3 regions of the Corallincola spongiicola genome follow, and region 3 is predicted to be linked to each of the others. Evidence: riboswitches for the same ligand, from Rfam matches in the RefSeq annotation. Region 3 holds a riboswitch; each other region holds the start of a gene.
The links. A riboswitch is a leader RNA that binds a small molecule or an ion and turns the genes downstream of it on or off. The one in region 3 is predicted to bind cobalamin.
Positions count from the first base shown of each region.

Region 1: another riboswitch for cobalamin. It lies ahead of nrdA (class 1a ribonucleoside-diphosphate reductase subunit alpha); the one in region 3 lies ahead of EXY25_RS08600 (ABC transporter ATP-binding protein).
Region 2: another riboswitch for cobalamin. It lies ahead of nrdD (anaerobic ribonucleoside-triphosphate reductase); the one in region 3 lies ahead of EXY25_RS08600 (ABC transporter ATP-binding protein).

Region 1 covers NZ_SHLY01000002.1:350,865-353,133, forward strand. The annotation lists gene EXY25_RS07305 (DUF2167 domain-containing protein) at 1-737, shown strand, start outside; cobalamin riboswitch at 930-1,156, shown strand; gene nrdA (class 1a ribonucleoside-diphosphate reductase subunit alpha) at 1,293-2,269, shown strand, end outside.
Region 2 covers NZ_SHLY01000002.1:827,472-829,740, reverse strand. The annotation lists gene EXY25_RS18810 (RHS repeat-associated core domain-containing protein) at 1-583, opposite strand, end outside; cobalamin riboswitch at 691-904, shown strand; gene nrdD (anaerobic ribonucleoside-triphosphate reductase) at 1,061-2,269, shown strand, end outside.
Region 3 covers NZ_SHLY01000002.1:663,723-665,991, reverse strand. The annotation lists gene EXY25_RS08610 (AEC family transporter) at 1-154, shown strand, start outside; gene EXY25_RS08605 (histidine phosphatase family protein) at 175-741, shown strand; cobalamin riboswitch at 839-1,014, shown strand; gene EXY25_RS08600 (ABC transporter ATP-binding protein) at 1,201-2,025, shown strand; gene EXY25_RS08595 (FecCD family ABC transporter permease) at 2,018-2,269, shown strand, end outside.

The DNA.
Region 1 (2,269 bases), 310 kb from region 3:
TTCTGTTGCCGGGCAGCATGGCTCGACTTCATGTGTCGGATGATTTCTATTATCTCGATCCGCAAGACGCCGAGCGTGTGCTCAGCGAGGCTTGGGGAAACCCGCCAGGCACTGGCGCTTTGGGGATGTTGTTGCCTGCTGGGCAGACTCCGCTGGACGAGGATTCCTGGGCGGTTGTCATCTCATTTGAAGAAGATGGTTACGTTTCTGATGAAGATGCCTACAACATTGATTATGACGAACTGTTAGAAGAGATGCAGGCGGATACCCGGTCAGAGAGCGGTGAGCGCGAAGCAGCAGGTTATGGCTCAATTGATTTAGTCGGTTGGGCTGCTCGGCCTTACTACGACAAAAGTCGTCATCAACTCTATTGGGCGAAAGAGCTGGAGTTTGACCACGATCCCAATCATACCCTGAACTACAGCATCCGCAGCTTAGGTCGCAAAGGCGTGCTGGAGATGAATTTTGTTGCTGGTATGAACCAACTTGATCAGATCAATGGCAGTTTAGATAGCGTACTGGCGATGGTGAACTTCGTTGATGGTCATCGTTACGAAGATTTTGACCCCTCCTATGATGAGGTAGCAGCTTATGGCTTAGGTGCGCTTGTTGCCGGCAAACTGGCGGCAAAAACGGGTGCTATTGCCGGTTTTTTGCTGCTGTTGAAAAAGTTTTGGTGGCTGGCTTTAGTTGCCATTGGTGGCGTATTCCGCGCTATCACGGGTAAGAAAGATTAGTTTTTGAAGGTTACCCTGTAAACCTTGCGCCGCCGGGGATATTGGGGTCAACACCTAGCGTGAGTTGATGCTCTCCGAATGGAGAGCATTGAGCAAATCTAATTTTTGCATTTGTAATGCTCATTTTTTATTTAACTTCTGTATATCAAATCACCTTTTAAACACTATATGTTGACGTAAATCAATTCTTGAACCACTATATGTGCCGAACGGTTCCCAAGGGCGTCTTCAATAGAATGCCCACGGATTAATAGGGAATGCGGTGAATTAGTGGTGTTTTTTCCGCTAATAATTCCGCAGCTGCCCCCGCAACTGTAAGTGCAGAGCCACGCTCAATAGCCACTGGAATGAGATTCCGGGAAGGCGAGTCAAGGCGAAGACGCACAAGCCAGGAGACCTGCCGTCGCGGTGTGTTTTTCGCACCAATTAACTGATTCGTCAAACATCGGGCGGGGTGATCCGGTGTGTGGCTCGACCATGCCCGGCTGTTCGCCTGAACGCTAGCATGGCTGGCGTCATACCTTCCCCTGCCTTGTCGCTACGGAGTTCGACAAGGTGAATAACAAAAATATCTCAATTGCCAAACGTGATGGCCGCCATGAACCGCTCGATCTGGATAAGATCCATAAGGTACTCACCTGGGCGGCAGAAGGGCTTGATACTGTCTCTGTATCTCAAGTCGAGCTTAGAGCACATCTGCAATTTCACGACGGAATTACCACGTCAGATATTCATGAAACATTGATTAAGTCTGCGGCGGATCTGATCTCGGAAGAGACTCCTGATTATCAATATCTGGCTGCCCGGCTGAACATCTTTCATCTGCGTAAAAAAGCCTATGGCCAATACACGCCGCCTTCGCTATACCAGCACGTGGGTCGGTTGGTGGATCTGCAACGTTACGATGCCCAGCTACTAACGGATTACAGCATGGAAGAGTTCGCCCTGATGGATGGTTTTATCGACCACCAACGGGACTTGGACTTTGCTTACGCTGCCGTGAAGCAGCTGGAAGGTAAATACCTGGTTCAGGACAGGGTGAAAGGAGAGTTCTACGAAAGCCCGCAGTTTCTCTATCTGCTGATCGGTGCGTGTTTGTTTGCTAACTACGACAGGTCCATTCGTCTGGATTATGTCCGTCGCTTTTATGATGCGGTGTCTACGTTCAAAATCTCTTTGCCAACGCCGATTATGGCGGGCGTGCGTACGCCAACTCGCCAGTTCAGCTCTTGCGTGTTGATTGAATGCGGTGATTCGCTGGATTCCATTAACGCCACCACCTCTGCGATTGTGCGCTATGTCAGTCAGCGTGCGGGTATTGGTATTAATGCCGGACGTATTCGCGCGCTCGGTTCATCTATCCGAGGGGGGGAGGCTAATCATACCGGTTGTATTCCATTCTTTAAGCACTTCCAAACGGCGGTGAAATGCTGCTCTCAGGGTGGTGTTCGTGGCGGTGCTGCGACGCTGTTTTACCCGCTTTGGCATTTAGAAACAGAAGAGTTACTGGTACTTAAAAACAACCGCGGTGT
Region 2 (2,269 bases), 160 kb from region 3:
CCCACGCCGAGACCAATCTCATAGAACATTTTGGAACATCTGTTTCAGTACCAAAATAATAATCATATTCACCCATAGTTAAGCAGGAGTCTACGCCAGGCGACGTAATAGACAGCTTGAATACTCCTTTTGACAATGACAAAGAGATACCTTTGTCGAGTAGATCGACTACGGTTGTATATGGCATAACGTCGACTATTCGGGTAAACACTCCATTTCTAAGCGTAGAAAACCCATATTCTGGCGTAGTCAAGACCATAAATTTTCCAGTATGATCAATAACTAAAGTTATGCTGCCAGACAAGGTGGTACCATTTTTCACTATGCTACCACCATAACTTTGGCTCCATACAAGCAACCCCAACGGATCAACAAACCCCGTAGGATTCCTCCCAACATACCCATAGGTATTCAATCCACCATTCAGGCCAATGGGATCAGACTGAATGTAGCGCCCAGTTTCAGGGTCGTAATCCCGGAAGTAGTTATAGTGCAGCCCACTTTCATAGTCATAATACTGGCCCGGGAAGCGCATATTGAAATAGATTTTCTTGCCATCACCGTCGGGATCCATTGGCAGCATCACATTTTAAATGATTCCTTGGTTTCACCCATCCAAAAACTTGCCTTCGATCAATGAAACCTTAGTTCACCAAACACCACATCTAGTGCCTCAGCTTTTTTGCTGCCACTATATATGCAGATTGTGGTCCACACACATGCGCAAGCATGGGGACAATAGGGAATCCGGTGAGAAACCGGAGCTACCCCCGTAACTGTATCTGGTTGGTACGCTGCATCTTCTGTCCATATCTAATGGGCAAAGCCACTGGCTTAGCGCTGGGAAGGCGGCAGTTTACTCAATACCAGAAGCCAGGAGACCTGCCGCAATCACCAATGCCATGCTGGGCGGGGTGCACCAGTGCAACATGAATTATTGGGCGATATGGTCAGCGTTAGCTGATGTTCGCCTACTTATCATGCTGTGACTATTTGCCCTCGCTTACCATCGCCCTACATCAATCTAAACAGTACAGAATAATAAGTTCAGGAGATGAACATGCAGCAGGTCGTGATTAAACGGGATGGCAGTCGCGCCCCTTTCAACCCCAAACGGATCCAGTTGGCGATACAAAGCGCTTGCGAAGTGGTCGGCATTCGTTCGGCAAAAATAGCTGAGCAGATCACCGAGCAGGTAGCGAGTCAATTAGCACCGCTTTCCGACTTGCATATCGACGAGATCCAACAAGCTGTGGAAGACAGCTTGATGGCCAGCGAGCAAAAAGCAGTGGCCCGCGCTTACATTGAGTACCGTCACGACCGCGATCTGGCCCGAGAAAAAGCCAGCCACCTGAATCAGGAAATACGCGGCTTAATGGAGCAGAGCGACCTGAATCTGCTGAATGAAAACGCCAATAAAGACAGCAAGGTGATCCCCACCCAGCGTGATCTGTTGGCGGGTATCGTCGCCAAGCATTACTCCCGTCGTCATATTCTGCCAAAGGATGTGGTGAGCGGCCACGACCGGGGAGAGTTGCACTACCATGACCTGGATTACGCGCCGTTTTTTCCGATGTTTAACTGCATGCTGATTGATCTAAAAGGGATGTTAGAGCAAGGCTTTAAGATGGGTAACGCGGAGATCGATACGCCAAAATCGATTGCCACAGCCACGGCGGTTACCGCACAGATCATCGCCCAAGTAGCAAGCCATATCTATGGCGGCACCACGGTCAATCGTATCGATGAGGTACTGGCACCATATGTCACCACCAGCTACGAGAAGCACTTGGCGACAGCTGCCGAGTGGCAGGTATCGGATGCCGAATCGTTCGCCCAAGCGCAAACTGAAAAAGAGTGTCATGACGCCTTTCAGTCATTGGAATATGAGGTGAATACACTGCACACCGCCAATGGCCAAACGCCGTTTGTGACCTTCGGTTTTGGTTTGGGTGAAAGCTGGCAAGCCAAACTGATCCAACGTTCCATTCTGCAGAATCGTATTGCCGGATTAGGCCGTAATCGCAAAACCGCCGTCTTTCCGAAACTGGTGTTTGTCATTAAAGAGGGCCTTAACCGCAGCCCGCAAGATCCCAACTACGGGATCAAACAGTTGGCCTTAGAGTGTGCCTCGAAGCGCATGTATCCAGATATTTTGAACTACGAGCAAGTGGTGCAAGTCACGGGATCCTTTAAGACACCGATGGGCTGCCGTAGTTTCTTAGGTCAGTATGAAGAGGACGGCGTGGAGGTTCATGATGGCCGCAAC
Region 3 (2,269 bases):
GGCAGCAACGCCGGTCGGAGTCAATGCTTACGCCTTCGCCCACCAGCATCAGCAAAGCGAAGCTGAAGTGGCAGCCGCTGTGCTTTTGTCTACGATAGTAGCAAGCATCAGTATGAGTGCTTGGCTGGCGTGGATGCTGTTACCAAATACCTGACAGGGGGTCAGTGCTTACTCATGGCAACGACAGATATCTACTTGGTGCGGCACGGTGAGACAACATGGAACCAAACACATCGACTGCAAGGTCACTTAGACAGCCCCTTGACTCAGCGCGGCAAACAGCAAGCAAAACAAGCTGCTGAGCTGCTGCAAACCACCTGTTTAGCTGCAGTGTATAGCAGTGACTTAGCCCGCTGCAGTCATACCGCTCAATGCATAGCTGCGCAACATAAACTGCCCTTGACCACGCTCAGCGGACTCAGAGAGCGCCATTTTGGCCCACTGCAAGGGATGCAGCTGACCGATATGGATCATCATCAGTTAGCACTATGTAATCTGCATGTGGATGGCTCTCCCGATGCTGCTCCGCTCGGCGGCGAAAGTGTCAGAGAGGTCTGGCAACGTAGCCAAAATACTCTCGCTGAAATCGTCAAGCCTCATGTGGATCAAGCCATTGTTGTCGTCACCCATGGTTCGGTTTTGGCTATTTTGTTACAAGGCCTGGCCGCTAAACCATTGCATCCGGTGCGTACCGGATATTATGAGAATGGCGCTGTCGTTGGCTTACAGTGGCAACACTGAGTCAGCACACGGTTCATACCTGTTAATAACTTGTTGTCTCCAGCAATATGCCGGATAATCTCGCCACCAATTCGTTGTGGTTAAGTAAGCGATCGATAACCACAGCGGTAACGATGGTGCCATACAGGCTTAAAAGGGAACGCGGTGCAAAACCGCGGCTGTACCCGCAACTGTAAACAGAACGCTGCACACTCGCCACTGACCTACAAGGGTTGGGAAGGCGTGCAGTCAGAAGCTGTGAGCCAGGAGACCTGCCATCCGTTAAAACTGAACCTTGTATCACGCAATAGCGTGATAACACCTGAGCGGGTTACTCAGGGCAGTGTTTACCGGAACCAGATCTATAGCTTTCAATTCCGGTCAACCCGCCTAAAAATCCGCGCTCAATAATGGAAGCAATGTGGCGCATATCCAAGCTAAACATCTGTATCGACCTCAGCATGACAGGCGATACCACTGATGGCCAATCAAGAGCAACCGCTGGTGCAGGTGGACGCCCTTGGCTGGCAAGCTGATGGTCGCGATATTCTGCAACAGATAGATTTCCAGATTAGCCGCGGCACATTTGTTGGCTTGATCGGGCCAAATGGCGCAGGCAAATCCAGCTTGCTACGATGTCTATATAGAGTAAATAAGCCTTCCAGCGGTCAAGTACGCCTTAACGGTCAGAATTTATGGCAGCACTCGGCGCGCACCGTTGCGCAGCAAGTGGCTGTCGTACTGCAAGAAACCACCGGTAACTTCGGCTTACGATTGCGTGATGTGGTACGGATGGGGTTAACTCCCCATAAAGCCGCATTTGCATTGGATAGTCACCATGATCTGCAACTGGTCGATGATGCCATTGAGCAGGTGGGTTTAACGGCATTAGCACAGCAGCCCTTTGAACATCTGTCTGGGGGCGAGAAACAGCGCGCGCTGATCGCCCGCGCTATCGTGCAGCGTCCTAAGCTGCTGCTGATGGACGAACCAACCAATCATCTCGATGTGCGTTATCAAATTCAGGTATTGGAGCTAGCCAAACACTTGGGCATCACCGTGATCGCATCTATCCACGATCTGAATTTGGCCAGCGCCTTTTGTGATCAGCTGTTGTTGATCGATCAGGGCAAACTGATTGGCCAAGGAACCCCTGACGAAATATTAACCGAACGTATGCTCGGTGAGGTATTTGGAGTCTGCAGCAGTATCGATCAACACCCGGACCATGGTCACCCGCGCATCACCTACCACTATGGCTACTTAACCGCAAACAATAAGCCACCGGGAGGTGACCATGCCTGAGCAGTTATGGCAACGGCCCGCCTTTCGCTGGTTGGTAATAATGGCGCTACTGCTATTTGCATTAGCAACACCGCTGTTCGCAGCCAGCTTCGGCGCTGCCCAGATCGATGCAGCAGATGTGTGGCATGCTCTGTGCCATCATTTGGGGGGCAGTTGTGATGTCAGCGCGATCAAACAGCGTATCGTTATCGATATTCGCTTACCTCGGGTCATTTTGGCCTTTGTTGCCGGCGCGGGGCTAGCA